DNA from 2 places in the Nonomuraea sp. NPDC001831 genome. Region 1 is predicted to be linked to the other one. Evidence: riboswitches for the same ligand, from Rfam matches in the RefSeq annotation. Region 1 holds a riboswitch; the other holds the start of a gene.
What was found. A riboswitch is a leader RNA that binds a small molecule or an ion and turns the genes downstream of it on or off. The one in region 1 is predicted to bind S-adenosylmethionine.
Positions count from the first base shown of each region.

Region 2: linked by a shared signal. The riboswitch ahead of ACFYYW_RS33090 (aminotransferase class V-fold PLP-dependent enzyme) and the one ahead of thrC (threonine synthase) in region 1 are both predicted to bind S-adenosylmethionine.

Region 1 covers NZ_JBIATU010000020.1:28,484-36,926, reverse strand. The annotation lists gene ACFYYW_RS41975 (hypothetical protein) at 1-386, opposite strand, end outside; gene groL (chaperonin GroEL) at 539-2,167, opposite strand; gene ACFYYW_RS41965 (cold-shock protein) at 2,511-2,711, opposite strand; gene ACFYYW_RS41960 (MoaD/ThiS family protein) at 2,962-3,237, opposite strand; gene thrC (threonine synthase) at 3,263-4,495, opposite strand; SAM riboswitch class I at 4,509-4,649, opposite strand; gene ACFYYW_RS41950 (RNA polymerase sigma factor) at 4,730-5,284, opposite strand; gene ACFYYW_RS41945 (trehalose-6-phosphate synthase) at 5,316-6,740, shown strand; gene ACFYYW_RS41940 (MFS transporter) at 6,782-7,966, shown strand; gene ACFYYW_RS41935 (hypothetical protein) at 7,944-8,443, opposite strand, start outside.
Region 2 covers NZ_JBIATU010000012.1:145,813-154,255, forward strand. The annotation lists gene ACFYYW_RS33080 (SAM-dependent methyltransferase) at 22-984, shown strand; gene ACFYYW_RS33085 (cytochrome P450) at 968-2,170, opposite strand; SAM riboswitch class IV at 2,243-2,358, shown strand; gene ACFYYW_RS33090 (aminotransferase class V-fold PLP-dependent enzyme) at 2,414-3,763, shown strand; gene ACFYYW_RS33095 (DoxX family protein) at 3,767-4,450, opposite strand; gene ACFYYW_RS33100 (NADH-quinone oxidoreductase subunit D) at 4,574-5,719, shown strand; gene ACFYYW_RS33105 (acyltransferase) at 5,716-6,783, shown strand; gene ACFYYW_RS33110 (DUF3180 domain-containing protein) at 6,780-7,235, opposite strand; gene folK (2-amino-4-hydroxy-6-hydroxymethyldihydropteridine diphosphokinase) at 7,232-7,735, opposite strand; gene folB (dihydroneopterin aldolase) at 7,732-8,097, opposite strand; gene ACFYYW_RS33125 (nuclear transport factor 2 family protein) at 8,087-8,443, opposite strand, start outside.

The DNA of each region.
Region 1 (8,443 bases):
TCGCGCTCGCCGGACATGTCCGCGCCTTCGTCCGTGGCGTCCTCGCGCCAGTCGGACATGTCCTGGCCTTCGTCCGAGGTGTCCTCGCGCCAGCCGGACCTCTCGCCGGCCTCGTCCGACGTCCTGTCCTCGCCTTCCTCCGACGACCGGTACTCGCCCTCCTCCGACATCTCCCCGCGCTCGTCCTGCGACGTCCATCTCGACGGCGAGGCGCAGTAGTCGCGGTCGTACAGTTCCAGGTAGCCCGCGCAGTAGGGCACGTCGACGTACTCCAGGGCATCGTCCAGGTAACCGTGGTCGTCTGCCTGGGCGGGCATCGTCATGGCGGCCGCGGCGGCCACCATGACGGCTCCGAGCCCGAGAACGCGCGCGGTGCGGGAATTCATGTAACTACTCCTTTGTGCGGTGAATCGTCACTTCGTTTCGTTACTTTCCGTAGTCAATAACTACTAAACGTGACGGGTTCGGACACAACAAAAGGCGGCCGGATCCGTGGAGATCCGAACCGCCTTCTGATGCGTCAGCGACCAGGCGAGGCCTAGAAGTCCATGTCGCCGCCGCCGGGCATGCCGGCCGGAGCAGCAGGGGTCTTCTCGGGCTTCTCGGCGATGACGGCCTCGGTGGTGAGGAAGAGCGCCGCGATGGAGGCGGCGTTCTGCAGCGCGGAGCGCGTCACCTTGGCCGGGTCGATGATCCCGGAGTCGAACATGTTGACGTACTCGCCGGAAGCGGCGTTGAGGCCCTCGCCCGGGGTCAGGTTGCGCACCTTCTCCACGACGACGCCGCCCTCGAGGCCCGCGTTGACCGCGATCTGCTTGAGGGGCTCCTCAAGCGCCTTCTTCACGATCGCCGCGCCGGTGGCCTCGTCGCCGTTGAGCTCGAGCTTGTCGAACGCCTTGGCGCCGGCCTGCAGCAGCGCCACGCCACCGCCGGGGACGATGCCCTCCTCGACGGCCGCCTTGGCGTTGCGCACGGCGTCCTCGATGCGGTGCTTGCGCTCCTTGAGCTCGACCTCGGTCGCCGCGCCGGCCTTGATGACCGCCACGCCACCGGCCAGCTTGGCCAGGCGCTCCTGCAGCTTCTCGCGGTCGTAGTCGGAGTCGGTGCGCTCGATCTCGGCGCGGATCTCGTTGACCCGGCCGGAGATCGCCTCGGCGTCACCGGCGCCGTCGACGATGGTGGTCTCGTCCTTGGTCACCACGACCTTGCGGGCGCGGCCGAGCAGGTCGAGGGTGGCGGTCTCGAGCTTGAGGCCGACCTCCTCGGCGATGACCTGACCGCCGGTCAGGATCGCGATGTCGCCCAGCATGGCCTTGCGGCGGTCGCCGAAGCCCGGGGCCTTGACGGCCACGGAGCGGAACAGGCCGCGGATCTTGTTGACCACCAGGGTCGCCAGGGCCTCGCCCTCGACGTCCTCGGCGATGATCAGCAGCGGCTTGCCGGACTGAACGACCTTGTCGAGCAGCGGCAGCAGGTCCTTGTTGGCCGAGACCTTGCTGTTGACGATCAGGATGTACGGGTCTTCGAGAACGGCCTCCATGCGGTCGGAGTCGGTCACGAAGTACATCGACGTCATGCCCTTGTCGAAGCGCATACCCTCGGTGAGCTCGAGCTCCAGGCCGAAGGTGTTGCTCTCCTCGACGGTGATGACGCCTTCCTTGCCGACCTTGTCCATCGCCTCGGCGATGAGCGAGCCGATCTCGGGGTCGGCGGCGGAGATGGAGGCGGTGGAGGCGATCTGCTCCTTGGTCTCCACGTCCTTGGCCAGCTTGGAGAGCTCCTCGCTGACCCGCTCGACGGCGGCCTCGATGCCCTTCTTCAGGGCCATCGGGTTGGCGCCGGCGGCCACGTTGCGCAGACCTTCGCGCACCAGAGCCTGGGCGAGCACGGTGGCCGTGGTGGTGCCGTCGCCGGCGACGTCGTCAGTCTTCTTGGCGACTTCCTTGACCAGCTCGGCGCCGATCTTCTCCCACGGGTCCTCGAGCTCGATCTCCTTGGCGATGGAGACGCCGTCGTTGGTGATCGTGGGAGCGCCCCACTTCTTCTCCAGCACGACGTTGCGCCCCTTGGGGCCCAAGGTCACCTTGACGGCGTCGGCGAGCTGGTTCATACCGCGCTCGAGACCGCGCCGGGCGTCCTCGTCAAACGCGATCATCTTGGCTGCCATAAGGCTAGACCTCCCAGATGCAGGGTGGCGTGTCCTGGACCGAGCCGACGCCCGCGACGGCATAGGCCTGCATCTCCGTTCGGCAGACCCCATCGTCTCGATCCGAGTTGTTGGCACTCTGCCACACAGAGTGCCAACGAACTGTTTAGCACTCTACCCTGCCGAGTGCAAGCCACGGGCACCCCACCCCAGCTCATCGGGCAGGTCATCGGGTGCGCCGGTTCGTACGGCGAGCCGCCCCTGAGGCGCGGCCCGCCGTGCGAAGCCGACGGAGGAAACAGTGGCGAGCCCGTACGGACTGCGCTGCCGCACGTCCCGCCTGGTGCATACCAGCGAGGGTGAATCAGACCGTGCGGACGGACTCCGCCTGCGGCCCCTTCTGGCCCTGCGTGATCTCGAACTCGACGCGCTGTCCTTGTTCGAGAGAGCGGTACCCGTCCATCATGATCGCTGAGTAATGGACGAATACATCCTTACCACCGTCTACCGCGATGAAGCCGTAGCCCTTGTCCGCGTTGAACCACTTGACGGTGCCCTGCGCCACTTCCGACTCCTCTTACTGGGCTCGCAGATCTCGCCCATTCCTTCGCGAGACCCGTAATCGCCTGACTTTTGGGAAAATCAGCCAGACGATCGCCCTCGACCATACCTGTGGCACGGGGTTTGGCAACAGAGTCAACCGACAAAACGCTAATTTCATCGAAGGCTGAGTCGTTCGAGGTTGAATTTGGTTCTAAAACAAGAAGGCGCCCACAAGGGGCGCCTTCAAGAGTCGGTGGTTCGGGGTTCGGCGGTCAGCCGCCCGCGACGGCGGGGATGATGGAGATCTGAGCGCCTTCAGGGGCGGGAGTGTCCAGTCCCTCGGCGAAACGGACATCCTCTTCGCCAACGTATACGTTGACAAAACGACGAATCTTGCCCGATTCATCCAGAATTCTCGCGCCGATCCCCGGGTAGTCGGAGTCGAGCTTGGCGAGAACGTCACGAAGAGTCGCCCCTTCGCCACTCACCTCGGCGTTACCCCCGGTGTAAGTGCGCAGAATGGTGGGAATCCGCACAGAAACGCTCATGGTTTTTGTTGCCTTTCCTGGATTGTCAGACAGTCGCGCGGAACGCGTCGAGAGAGGGCCGGATCACGGCGGTGGGCCGCGCGTCGTCGCTGATCGCGTCGAGCGTCTTGAGGCCGTCGCCGGTGTTCAGGACCACGGTCTCGGCCTCGGGGTCGAGCCTGCCCGTCTCGACGAGCTTCTTCAGCACGCCCACCGTGACGCCGCCGGCGGTCTCGGCGAAGATGCCCTCGGTGGAGGCCAGGAGCTTGATGGCGGCGACGATCTCGGGGTCGGTGACGTCCTCGACGCCCCCGCCCGTGCGCCGGGCGATGTCCAGCACGTACGGCCCGTCGGCGGGGTTGCCGATGGCCAGCGACTTGGCGATCGTGTCCGGCTTGACCGGCTGGACGACGTCGTGCCCCGCCTTGTACGCCGTCGAGACCGGCGAGCACCCGGCCGCCTGGGCCCCGAACACCTTGTAGGGGGTGTCCTCGACCAGCCCGAGCGCGATCAGCTCCTTGAAGCCCTTGTCGATCTTCGTGAGCTGGGAGCCGGAGGCGATGGGGATGACGATCTGCTCGGGCAGCCGCCAGCCGAGCTGCTCGGCGATCTCGTACGCGAGCGTCTTGGACCCCTCGGCGTAGTAGGGCCGCAGGTTGACGTTGACGAACCCCCACCGCTCGCCCAGCGGGTCGCCGATCAGCTCCGAACAGAACCGGTTGACCTCGTCGTACGTGCCGTCGATGCCGATCAGCCGGCCGCCGAACACCCGGGCCATGGCGATCTTGGCCGCTTCGAGGTCGGCCGGGATGAACACGCACGCGTCGAGGCCGGCCCGCGCGGCGGCGGCGGTGACCGCGCCGGCGAGGTTGCCCGTGGAGGAGCAGGAGAGCGTGTGGAAACCGAAGTTCCTGGCCGCCTCGACGGCGATGGCGACCACCCGGTCCTTGAAGGAGTGGGTGGGGTTGCCCGAGTCGTCCTTCACGTACAGGGAACGGATGCCGAGCGCCTTGCCGAGGTTGCCGGCCTTGACCAGCTTCGTCCAGCCCGGGTTCATGTTGGGCTTGCTCGCCACGTCGGCGGGGACCGGGAGCAGGTGGCGGTAGCGCCAGATGTTGGCGGGGCCGGACTCGATGTCCGCGCGGGTCACCTGGCCGAAGGAGTAGGCCGCTTCGAGCGGCCCGAAACACTCCAGGCAGGCGAAGCTGGGACCCAGGGGGTAGCGCGTGCCGCACTCGCGGCAGGACAGAGCGACGGCAGGACCAAAGTCGAGCGACATGAAGCGAGGCCTTCCCTCATCTTCGCCCGCGGCCACCTTGACCGCGAACCGGAATTGGCACCTTGTCCCGGTCGGCCTCGCCAGGTCGCGAGCACAAGCCGGGAGGGTTGCCGGGGCTTCGCAGGGCCGGTCCCTCCACCCCTCTGGATGAGCAATATTCAGTTGTTCGAAAAGGACTCTACCTTCTCAAGTGGTGGAAACGACCACCCGTCTCAGCATGCGAGAGAACGCGTCTCACCGATAGTCCTCCCCGAGGACTCCCTGCACGTACTTGCGGGCCTGGTGGATGCGGGACTTGGCGGTGCCGAGCGGGATGTTGAGCTGCTCGGCCACCTCGCTGTAGTCGAGCTGGACGATGTCGCGCAGCACCAGCGCCTGGGCCAGGTCGGGCTTGTCGGCCTCCAGCGCCTCCATCGCGTCGAGCAGGTCGAGCCGCGAGCCGGCGATCACGCTGACCCGCCGCGCGTCCGGCTTCTGCATCGGCAGCTCCTCCGACGTCTGCTCGGCGGCCCTGCGCTTCAGCGAGCGGTACGTGGTGCGCGCGCAGTTGGCGGTCACGATGTGCAGCCAGGTGCTGAACCTGGCCCGCCCCTCGAACCGGCCGATGTTGCGCGCCACGGCCAGCAGAGTGTCCTGCGAGGCTTCTTCCGCGTCCTGGTGATAGGGCAGGATCCGGGCGCAGTGGCGCATCACGTCAGGCTCGATCCTGGCCAGGAGCTCGCCGAGCGCGCGATGGTCTCCGGCCGCGGCCGAGCGGGCGAGTTCCTCGGTTAGCTCATCTAGCGCCATAGCTGGGATCCTATGGGCGAAGGGAGCCCAAATGAACAGCGTTCTCGTGGCGTCCAACCGCGGGCCGGTCTCCTTCACCGTCGACGACGACGGTGAGCTGACCATGAAACGCGGTGGTGGCGGCCTCGTCTCGGGCCTGTCGGGGGTGGCCAAGGAGCACGGCGTGCTGTGGGTGTGCGCCGCGCTGTCCGACGGCGACCGCAGCGCCGTGCGCCTGGCCCCGGGGGGCCGGCTCGACCGCGGCGGCTACGACACGGGCGCCCTGCGCATGCTCGACATCCCCGCGGCCACCTTCCACCGCGCCTACAACGCCGTGGCCAACTCGACCCTGTGGTTCGTCAACCACCTGCTGTACGACATCCCCAACTCCCCCAGTTTCGGCACCAGGTTCCGGCGCGAGTGGGAGTCCTACCGCGACTACAACGGCGCGTTCGCGCTGGCGCTGGCCGAGGAGGCCGGGCACGGCGCCCGCGTGATGGTCCAGGACTACCACCTGACGCTCACCCCGGCGATGCTCCGCGCCGAGCGGCCCGACCTGCGCATCGCCCACTTCAGCCACACGCCGTGGGCGCCTCCCGAGTACTTCTCCCTGCTGCCCGACGCGGTGACCGGGGAGGTGCTCGACGGCATCCTGGGAGCCGACCACGCGGGCTTCCTCACCGCCCGGTGGGCGGCGGCGTTCATGGACTGCTGCGAGGCGCTGCTGGGCGCGCGGGTGGACCGCGCGGCCCGCACGGTCACCCACGAGGGCAGGACGACCCGCGTCGGCGTGCACAGCCTGGGCGTGGACGGCGCGGCGCTGTGGGCGCGGGCCTGCGAGCCCGACGTCGAGTCGCACATGGCCGCGCTGGCCGAGCAGGTGGCCGGACGCCGGCTGATCGTCCGCATCGACCGCACCGAGCTGTCCAAGAACATCGTGCGCGGGCTGCTGGCCTACCGGGAGTTCCTGGCCGCCCATCCGGAGTGGCACGGCAAGGTCGTCCACCTGGCCTTCGCCTACCCCAGCCGGCACGACCTGCCCGAATACCGCGAGTACACCGCGTCGGTGCAGCGCTGCGCGCGCGAGATCGAGGACGAGTACGCCACCGAGGACTGGGACCCGGTCATCCTCAACGTCAACGACGACTACCCGCGCTCGCTGGCCGCCTACCGGCTGGCGGACGTCCTGCTGGTCAACCCCATCCGCGACGGCATGAACCTGGTCGCCAAGGAGGGGCCGGTCCTGTCGCCGCGCTGCGCCCTGGTGCTCTCGCGCGAGGCGGGGGCGGCCGCCGAGCTGGGCCCGTACGCGCTGGTGGTCAACCCCTACGATGTGAGCGGCACCGCGGACGCGCTGCACGAGGCGCTGGTGATGCCCGAGGACGAACGCCGGCGGCGCCGCGACCGGCTGCGCGAGGCGGCCACCGCGCTGCCGCCGCACCAGTGGCTGGAATCCCAACTCGACGCCCTGCTTTAACATGAGAAGTCGGGTTCACTGCCAATGACGGAGGCTGCCGGGTGTCGACGGTCTCAGTGCCCATCAGACTCGTCCGGGACCGTCCGACCTGGCTCATCTACTTCCTGCTCGGCACGTTCGCCACGTTCGTGTACGGCCTGAGCGCCGCCCTCCCGCTGCTGCGCGCCGACCAGCGCACCACGGCCACCGTCGCCGGGCTGCACGGCACCGCCATGGCGGTCGGCACGATCGGCGCCGGGCTCGCGCTCCCCCTGCTCACCAGGCTGCTCGGCCGGCGCTCGACGTGCTGGTTCGGCCTGGCCGGGATGAACGCCGGCGTGCTGCTGGTCATGGCCACCTCCGCGCTGCCCCTGACGCTGCTCGGCTACGGCCTGGCCGGCGGCTTCGGCTCGGTCATGCTCTACGCGGCGATGGCCGAGCTCAGCGACCACCAGGGGGCCGCCGGGCCGGCCGCGCTCAGCGAGGCCAACGCCGTGGGCGTGCTGGTGGGGATGGTGGCGACGTTCGTGCTCAGCCAGGTGGCGCAGAGCGCGCTCGGCTGGCGGGCCGCCCTGCTGGTCACCCCCGCCGTCAGCGTGCTGCTCGCGTTGTCGCTGGGCCGCTCCTGGCCCGCGCCCCGGCGGGCCGGCGGCGGGCGGGGCGACGCGGTCGCCGGGCAGGCCGTCCCGGCGCGGGAGGGTGGCGGGTGGCGCTTCCATCTGGCCGGGGGCGTGCTGTTCTGCTGCGTGGCCCTGGAGTTCTCGTTCAATCTGTGGGCCGCCGACCTGTTCGCCCTCAGGACGGGCGTGCCGGTGGCCGTCGCGGCGACCGGGCTGACGGCGTTCGTCAGCGGCATGGCGGCGGGCAGGTTCGCCGGCGCGCAGCTCGCGCTGCGGCTGCCGGCCACGCCGCTGCTGGCCGGCGCTCTGGGGCTGATGGCCTTCGGCTGGGTGCTGTTCTGGGCGAGCACCGCGCCGGTCCTGTCGTACGTGGGGCTGGCGCTGAGCGGGCTGGGCGCGTCGCTGCAGTTCCCGCTCGCGCTGAGCACGCTGATCGCCGCCTCCGGCGACCGGGCGGACCGGGCGGCGGCCGCCTCGCCCGTGTGGGCGGGCGCCGCCATGGCGATCGGCCCGCTGCTGCTCGGCGCGCTGGCCGACGGCTACGGCACCGGGAACGCGTTCCTGCTGGTGCCCGTGGTCATCGGCCTCGCGGTCGCCGGGGTGCTCATCTCCAGTCGGCGTACTTGAGCGTGTCGGCCAGGCCGGGCGTGTCCCACTGGTCGACGACGAGGATCTGGCTCTTCGGCAGGTACCACTCGCGCTGCGTGAAGCGGGCCTTGACGCCGCCGCCCGAGTAGCTGACGCAGGTCGCCTGCCAGGCGTTGTAGGCGGCCTTGTGCCCGGCCCCCATCTGCCGGTAGCCCCTGGTGACCTTGGGGCCGACGACCTCGCCCCACTTGCGGTTGATCGGGCACGGCTGCACATCGCTGGCCGGATAGTACGGGTTCTTGCCCGTGTAGGGCCCGAACCCCTCGGCGCCCCGCTTGATCGCGCCGGGGCCGAGGACGTAGAACGCGTCGCACTCCGGCGAGCCCCAGCCCTGCGGCTTGGCGCACCGGCCGGTCACCACCTGGACGACGTCGCCGCCCTTGCGGTGGACCACCCACTCGATCGGGATGTAGAGCGTCAGCCCGCCGCGCAGCCTGAGCTGCTGGGCGGGGGCGG
Region 2 (8,443 bases), on a different contig from region 1:
AGTCATGAGATAGTCAGCGTCATGTGGCTCACCTGGCGCGCCGCGACCGAGCGCGCGCTCTACGGCGAGGAGGGTTTCTACCTCCGCGAACGCCCCTCGGGCCACTTTCGCACCTCGGTCGGGGCCTCGGCCGTGTTCGCGGAGGCGGTCCTGGCCCTGCTGGCGGAGGTCGACTGCGACCTCGGCTCCCCCGAGCGGCTCGACCTGGTCGACATCGGTTCCGGCGAGGGCCTGCTGGTCCGCCGCGTCCTCGACCTGGCCGAGCCCGCTCTGCGCGACCGGCTGCGGGTCACGTGCGTCGACCTGTCGTCCAGGCCCCCGGGCCTGCCCGACGAGGTCGAGTGGCGCCGCTGCCTGCCCTCCAGCATCACCGGCCTGGCCGTCGCCAACGAGTGGCTCGACAACATCCCGCTCGACGTGGCCGAGCAGACCTCCGGCGGCCCGCGGCTGGTCATGGTCAACACCCGGACCGGGGAGGAGCGCCTCGGCGGCCCGCTGCGGCCCGCCGACCGTGAGTGGCTCGACCGCTGGTGGCCGCTGCCGCACGTGGGCACCCGCGCCGAGATCGGCCGCCCCCGTGACGACGCCTGGGCCTCCGTTCTGGTACGCCTCGCCCGCGGCCGGGCGATAGCCGTGGATTATGCACACCCTGTGGATAACCGACCGCTCTGTGGCACGCTGACCGGTTACCGCGACGGCGCCGTCGTCACGCCCATCCCCGACGGGACCTGCGACATCACCGCCCACGTCGCGCTCGACGCGTGCGCCGAGGCCGGCCGGCGGGCCGGCGCGATATCCACAACCTTGTCCACACAGCGTGACATGTTGCGGGCGCTCGGCCTCACCGGCGCCCGACCGCCGGTCGACCTCGCCCGCACCGATCCGCGCGCCTACGTACGCGCGTTGTCGAGGGCGTCGGAGGAGGGCGAGCTGATCGATCCGGCCGGGCTCGGCGGGTTCGGCTGGCTCAGCCAGAGCCGGTGACGTCGAGGTCGAGCGAGCGCAGGCCGCGGATGACGAAGCCCGGCTTGTAGACCGGCTCCGCGCGCAGCTCGATCGTCCCGACCCGGTCCAGCAGGGCGGTGAACGACTCCGTCAGCTCGATCCTGGCCAGCGGCGCGCCCAGGCAGAAGTGGATGCCGGCGCCGAAGGAGATGTGCGGGTTGTCCGGACGGCCCAGGTCGAGCCGGTCGGGGTCCTCGAACACCTCGGGGTCCCTGTTGGCCGAGCCGAACAGGCAGGCGACCTCCGAGCCGCGCGGGATCCGCACGCCGTGCACCTCGATGTCCTCCAGCACCCAGCGCTCGAACAGCTGCAGCGGGGTGTCGTAGCGCAGCAGCTCCTCGATCGCGGTCGGCAGCAGCGAACGGTCGGCGCGCAGCCGGGCCAGCTCGCCGGGGTTCTTCAGCAGGGCCCGCCAGCCGTTGCCGGTGACGTTGACCGTGGCCTCGTGGCCCGCGTTGAGCAGCAGCACGCAGGTGCCGGCCAGCTCGTCGAGGGTCAGCTCGGGGATCGCGGCCAGGGCGCTGACGAGGTCGTCGCCGGGGTTGGCCAGCCGGTCGCGGGCCAGGTCCTTGAGGTAGGACTCGAACTCCTCGGCCGCGCGCACCGCCTGGTGCTGGGTCTCCAGGCTGGGGTTGAGCTCGTACATGCCGCACATGTCGGCCGACCACGGGCGCAGCAGGTGACGGTCCTGCTCGGGGACGCCGAGCATCTCGGCGATGACGGTGACCGGCAGCGGCTCGGCGACCTCGGCGATCAGGTCGCCGCCGCCCTTCTCGACGTAGGCGTCGATCAGGCTCTCGGCGATGGCCCGGACGCGCGGGCGCAGCGACTCGACCATGCGCGGCGTGAACGCCTTGGACACCAGCCGGCGCAGCCTCGTGTGGTCCGGCGGCTCGACCTCCAGCATGCCGTTCCTGCTGACCCGCCAGAAGGCTTCCTGGAACTCCGGCGCGGGCTGCCGGCCGAACTCCTCGTGCGTGGCGACGTGAGTGTAGTCGCGGCCCAGCCGCCGGTCCCTGAGCAGCGCGTTCACGTCCGCGTGCCGGGAGATCAGCCACTGGTTGGACGGCTCGAAATAGCGGACGGGCGCCTCGCGCCTCAGCTCGTCGTACGCCGGATAGGGGTCGACGACGAAATCCGGATTCCAGGGATCAAAGCGCACCATTTCATCTTATGAGACGGGTTGACCTGCTGAGCTTGCGAATCATGCCCGGGTGTCGGTTATAGTGCCGTCGTAGGTCATGAGTGCCAGCGACAAGCCCCGGCTAGCTGGCCGGCAACCCTCGCGTCCGCGGCGGGGTGCCCCGGGTGAAGACCTGGTCCGTCACGAGGTGTGGCGGGCAAGCGCGGGCTCCGTGGCTGCTCCCAGGGGTCCGACCGACCCGTGAGGAGCTGTGCCGTGTCCACTCTGACGATCTTCAACTCCGTTCCCGCCCAGGCCGCCGCCGAGGCCCCCGCCGTCCCCGCCTCCGGACGGTCGATCCCCGCCGTGCTCGGCGCCGACCTCGAGGTGCCGGTCAAGGGCGGCCGGCTGGTGAGCTACGCCAACCTCGACTACGCGGCGAGCGCGCCCTGTCTTGAGCCGGTCAGCGCCGCCGTCGCCGCCGCGCTCCCGGCCTACTCCAGCGTCCACCGCGGCGCGGGCTACGCCTCCCAGCTCACCACCGCCCGCTACGAGCAGGCCCGCCACACGGTCCGGGCCTTCGTCGGCGCCCGCCCGGACGACGCCGTCATCTTCACCCGCAACACCACCGACGCCACCAACCTGCTGGCCGGCTGCCTGCCCGAGGGCACGACCGTCGTCGTCTTCGACTCCGAGCACCACGCCTCGCTGCTGCCCTGGGAGCGGTCCGTACGGCTGGCGCCGCCCGCCTTCCCCGGCGAGGCCGTCCGCGCCGCCGACGAGGCGCTGGCCGGGATCGAGGGCCCCAAGCTGCTCGTGGTCACCGCCGCCTCCAACGTCACCGGCGAGCTGTGGCCCATCGCCGCCCTCGCCCACATCGCCCACCGGCACGGCGCCCGGATCCTGGTGGACGCCGCCCAGCTCGTCCCGCACCGCAGGCTCAACCTGACCGCGCTCGACCTGGACTACGTGGCCTTCTCCGGGCACAAGCTGTACGCGCCCTTCGGCGCCGGCGTACTGGTCGGACGCCGGGACTGGCTGGCGGCGGGCGAGCCGTACCTGAAGGGCGGCGGCGCGGTGCGCTCGGTGGGCGAGACCACCGAGTGGCACGACGACCCCGAGCCCCGCCACGAGGCCGGCACCCCCAACGTGCTCGGCGCCATCGCCCTGGCCGCCGCCTGCGACGCGCTCACCGCCACGGGGTGGACGGAGCTGGTGCGCGAGGAGGAACGCCTGATCGCCCGGCTGCGCACCGGTCTGGCCTCGATCGACGGGGTGCGCGAGCTGTCGTTGTGGGGCGAGGACCACCCGCGGGTGGGGATCGTGTCGTTCGTCGTGGACGGCTACTCGGCCCGCGAGGTGGCCGAGACGCTGTCCGGCGAGTACGGCATCGGCGTGCGTGACGGGAAGTTCTGCGCGCACCCGTTCGTCCGGCACCTGCTGGGCGCACTGGAGCGCAGGAGCTCGGCCGGAGAGAGCGAAGCCAACGACGGCCGAAGCGGGCGCGACCATGATCACGACGGCGGCTGCGAGGACGGCACCGCCTCGGCGGTACGCGCCTCCATCGGCATCAGCAGCACGCAGGAGCACGTCGACCGCCTGATCGAGGCCCTGCGCGACCTGGTCAGCCGCTGACGCTCAGCGGTTGGGCGGCTTCTGCTGGTGCGGCTCGTCGGACACCAGGGCGTCGATGTCCCGCATGTCCTCGTCGTTGAGGTGCCCGGGGCGCGGCGCGTTGGGCTGCCGCGGCACGTTGGGCTGCTCGGCCTCCCCCTCGGGCCGGGCCGGCGTCGTCGGGCCGCCCTCGGGCCCGGTCTGCGTGACCGGCCCCTCCGTGACGACCGTCGTCGGCTCGGCGCGGCGGGCCGGCCGGTGCGCGGCGAGGTCGTCCTCGGCGATCTGGCGTTCCCTGCGGCGGCGGTACGTCGAGTGGAAGATGCCGTCGAGGCCGATGCGGCCGCCGCCCAGCGCGGCGAGCATCAAGGACAGCGCACCCAGCGCGCCCGGCAGTTCCCATCCCCCGCCCTGCGACAACACCCCGTGGCCCGCGTGCACGAAGACGATCGCGCCGATCATGTCGATGAGCAGCAGCAACGCCACCGGCCGGACCAGCAGGCCGAGGATCAGCAGGGCGCCGCCGACCAGTTCGACGATGGCGGCGAATCCGGCCGACAACTCGGGCATGGGCACGCCCATCTCCCGGAACTGCCCCGCCGCGGCACCGAGCCCGCCCTGCCACTTCTGCCAGCCGTGCGCCACGAAGATCACCCCGAGTACCACCCGGGAGATCAGGGCCGCCACATCAAACAGGACTCTCTTCACAGTGCTTTCTCCCCCCGTTCCCGGTATTGATCCCCATGTCTGGCTTCGGGATGCGTTGCCATACGATTCCTTGACCATCCCCCACGCTGGATCACCCCGCGGGACGGTGGCAGCATGGGCCCTATGACGGAACGCGTGGTCGGGATCGGCGCCGGCGCGAAGGAGCTGGCGACCGAGGACATGATCCTCAACATCGGCCCCCAGCATCCCTCCACGCACGGCGTGCTCAGGCTCCGGCTCACCCTCGACGGCGAGCGCATCGAGACGGCCGAGCCGATCATCGGCTACATGCACAGGGGCGCGGAGAAGCTGTTCGAGGTCCGCGACTACCGCCAGATCATCATGCTCGCCAACCGGCACGACTGGCTGTCGGGGTTCGCCAACGAACTCGGCGTCGTGCTGGCCGCCGAACGGCTGCTCGGCATGGAGACGCCGGTCAGGGCCGTGTGGGCGCGTACGCTGCTGGCCGAGCTCAACCGGGTGCTCAACCATCTGATGTTCCTCGGCTCCTACCCCCTCGAACTGGGCGCGATCACCCCCGTCTTCTACGCCTTCGACGAGCGCGAACGCATCCAGGCCGTCATGGAGGAGATCTCCGGCGGGCGCATGCACTACATGTTCAACCGGGTCGGCGGCCTGAAGGAGGACCTGCCGCTCGGCTGGCTCGACCGGGTCGCCGCGGCCGTCGCCGAGACCCGCCGCCGGGTGCCCGACATCGAGGGCCTCATCCTGAACAACGAGATCTTCCTCGCCCGCACCAAGGGCGTCGGCGTGCTGACCCGCGAGCAGATCCTCCAGTACGGCGTCAGCGGGCCCATCGCGCGCGCCTCCGGCGTGGACTTCGACTTGCGGCGCGACGACCCGTACCTGGCCTACGGGGAACTGCCGGTCACGGTCGTCACCCGGCGCGACGGCGACTGCCATGCCCGGTTCGAGGTGCTGTTCGAGCAGCTCAAGGTCTCCCTCCACCTGGCCGACGCGTGCGTCGCCCGGCTGCGTGAGCTGCCTCCCGGGCCCGTCAACCAGCGCCTGCCGAAGGTGCTCAAGGTGCCCGAGGGCCACACGTACGCGTGGACCGAGAACCCGCTCGGCATCAACGGCTACTACCTGGTCTCCAAGGGCGACAAGACGCCGTGGCGGCTCAAGCTGCGCTCGGCGTCGTTCGCCAACGTCCAGGCGCTGCGTGAGCTGCTGCCGGGGAACCTGGTGGCCGACATGATCGCCATTCTGGGCTCGATGTTCTTCGTCGTGGGTGACATCGACAAGTGAGCACCCCCGAACGCGACAAGTACGTCGACTGGCTGCGCGCCCTCAGCCTCGTCGTCGTGGTGGTCTGGCACTGGGCGTTCACGATCCTGGAGTGGAAGCCCAGCGGGCCCGAGCCCACCAGCCCGCTCGGCTTCACCTCGGGTTTGTGGATCCTGACCTGGCTGCTCCAGGTGCTGCCGCTGTTCTTCTACGTCGGCGGCCACGTGCACCTGCTGTCCTGGAACCGGGCCCAGGCGCGCGGCGTCGGCATCGGGGCGTTCGTCTGGCGGCGCATCCGCGCGTTGTCCCTGCCCGCGCTGTTCCTGTGCGGCGTGTGGATCTCCGTCGGGGCGATCGTCACCTGGGCGTTCCACGTGGAGTGGATGTGGCGGGTGGTGCTGCTCGTGCTCAGCCCGCTGTGGTTCCTCGGCGTCTACCTGGTGCTGATCGCGCTGCTGCCGGTGGCGCTGTGGTTGCACAGGCGCTACGACGTGCTGGCCCTCATCTGGCTCGGCGGCTCGGCCCTGGTCGTCGACGTCGTGCGCTTCCGCTACGGCTACGAGTGGGCCGGCTGGCTCAACATGATCATCGTCTGGGGGCTGGCCCACCAGGCGGGCTTCTTCTACGACCGGATCGTCGTCCTGCCCCGGCGGTACGACGTCGGCATCCTGTGGACCGGCCTGTTCGCGCTGATCGGCCTGGTCTACTCGGGCATCTACCCGGGCTCGATGGTGGGCGTGCCGGGCGACAAGTGGTCGAACATGGCGCCGCCCACGTTCGTCATCGTCGCCCTGCTGATCTTCCAGATCGGCCTGGTCGAGGTGCTGCGACCGGCCATGGAACGCGTGCTCGAACGCCCCCGCTGGGCCCGCGCCAACTCCTTCATCAACCGCTACGCCCTGCCGCTGTTCCTGTTCCACACGACCGGCATGGCGATCGCCTTAGGGCTGTCGTGGTGGTTGTTCGGCAACCTCGGCACGAAGATCCCGCCCGACCTGAAGTGGTGGCTGGAACGGCCGATCGCCATCGTCGGGCCGCTGATCTGCACGCTGCCGGTCATCTACCTCTTCGGCCGCCGCCGCTAGTCGGGTTTGCGCTCGTCGGTGTCCTTGGGGATCCGGCAGCAGTGTTCGAGGTACAGGGCCGCGCAGACGAGCACCACGCAGGCCACGAACGACCCGGCCGCCACGAAGAACTCCGAGCGCGGCGTCTCCCGGTCGAAGATCTGCAGCGTGTACGCGGCGAACCCGGCGAACATCCCGGCGAACACCGCCCCCGCGTACGCCGACGCCTTGGCCAGCGCCGCCAGCCGGGCCACCGCCAGCGGCTCGACCGGCTTGGTGTCGGGCTTCCTGGCGATCCTGGCCTTGGTCACCCATCCGCTGTAACCCTCGCCGAGGGCGAGCAGCAGCACGGTGGGGATGGCCGTCCAGGGCATGATGGGCAGGTCGGAGTAGAAGTGCCGAACCGCCGCCCAGACGACCAGGGCGACGACGAGCAGGAGAGCGGCCAGCCGGCCGGGATGCGTCGGCTTCAATCGGGCCTCTGCAGCTTCAGGTCGTCACGCAGCCGCACGCCGTGCCGGTCGAGCTCGGCCAGCAGGTCGGCCACCCGGCCCCTGCCCGGCACCGTGGCCTCGGGGTCGATCACCGACCAGGGCACCAGCACGAACGCCCGCTCGTGGGCCCGGGGATGCGGCAACGTCAGCTCGGGGTCGTCGGAGACGGTCTCGCCCACGACGATCAGGTCGATGTCGAGCGTACGCGGCCCCCACCGCTCCGCGCGCACCCGGCCGAAGGCGTTCTCCACGCCCAGCGCCCGCTCCAGCAACGTCCGCGGCGGCAGCGCGGTCTCGGCGACGACGACCGCGTTGAGGTACGGCTCCTGGCCTCCCGGCCCCCCGACCGGGTCGGTCTCGTAGACCGGGGACGCCTTGACGAACTCCAGACCAGGGGCGTCGAACAGCGTGTCGATGGCTCCCTGCAACGTCTGGAACCGCTCGCCCAGGTTGCTGCCGAGAGCGAGGACGGCCTTCATGCGCGGCTCCGCTCGATCGTCACGATCACATCGTCGAACGGCAGCGGGATCGGCGCCGCCGGTTTGTGCACGCTCACCTCGGCCTTGTGCACCAGCTCGCTGGCCAGGCAGACGTCGGCCAGCCGCTGGGCCAGCGTCTCGATCAGCTCGACCGGCTCGCCCTCGACCACCTCGACCAGCGCCTGGGCCAGCTCGCCGTAGTGGACGGTCTTGGTGAGGTCGTCGCCGGCCGCCGCCGGGGCGGTGTCGAGGAACAACGTCGCGTCGATCACGAACTCCTGGCCGAGCTCCCGCTCGGCGGGCAGCACGCCGTGCCTGCCCCTGGCCCGCAGGCCCTTGAGAGCGATGCGGTCAGACCTCAAGCTCGCCCTCCTCGTCCTCGTCGTCGTCTCCCTGGAGCACCGGGGAGCCGTGGTGCATCCACAACCGCCAGCCCTGCGAGGTGCGGATGTAGACGTTGCTCGCCACCACCTTGCCCGCGGCGAAGCTGGACTCACCCTCCTCGCCCGCCGTCAGGATGTTCTCCACGCAGGTGAGCACGGCCACGTCGCCCAGCACGGTGGTGTTGACGTCGGTCAGCACGAACTGGATGTAGGTCGTGTTGGCCATGATCAGCGCCCACGACCGCAGCACCTCCGACCGGCCGGTTAGCAACGTCCAGCCGGGATGGACGCAGCTCACCTGGTCGTCGGCGGTGTCCTCGGCCCA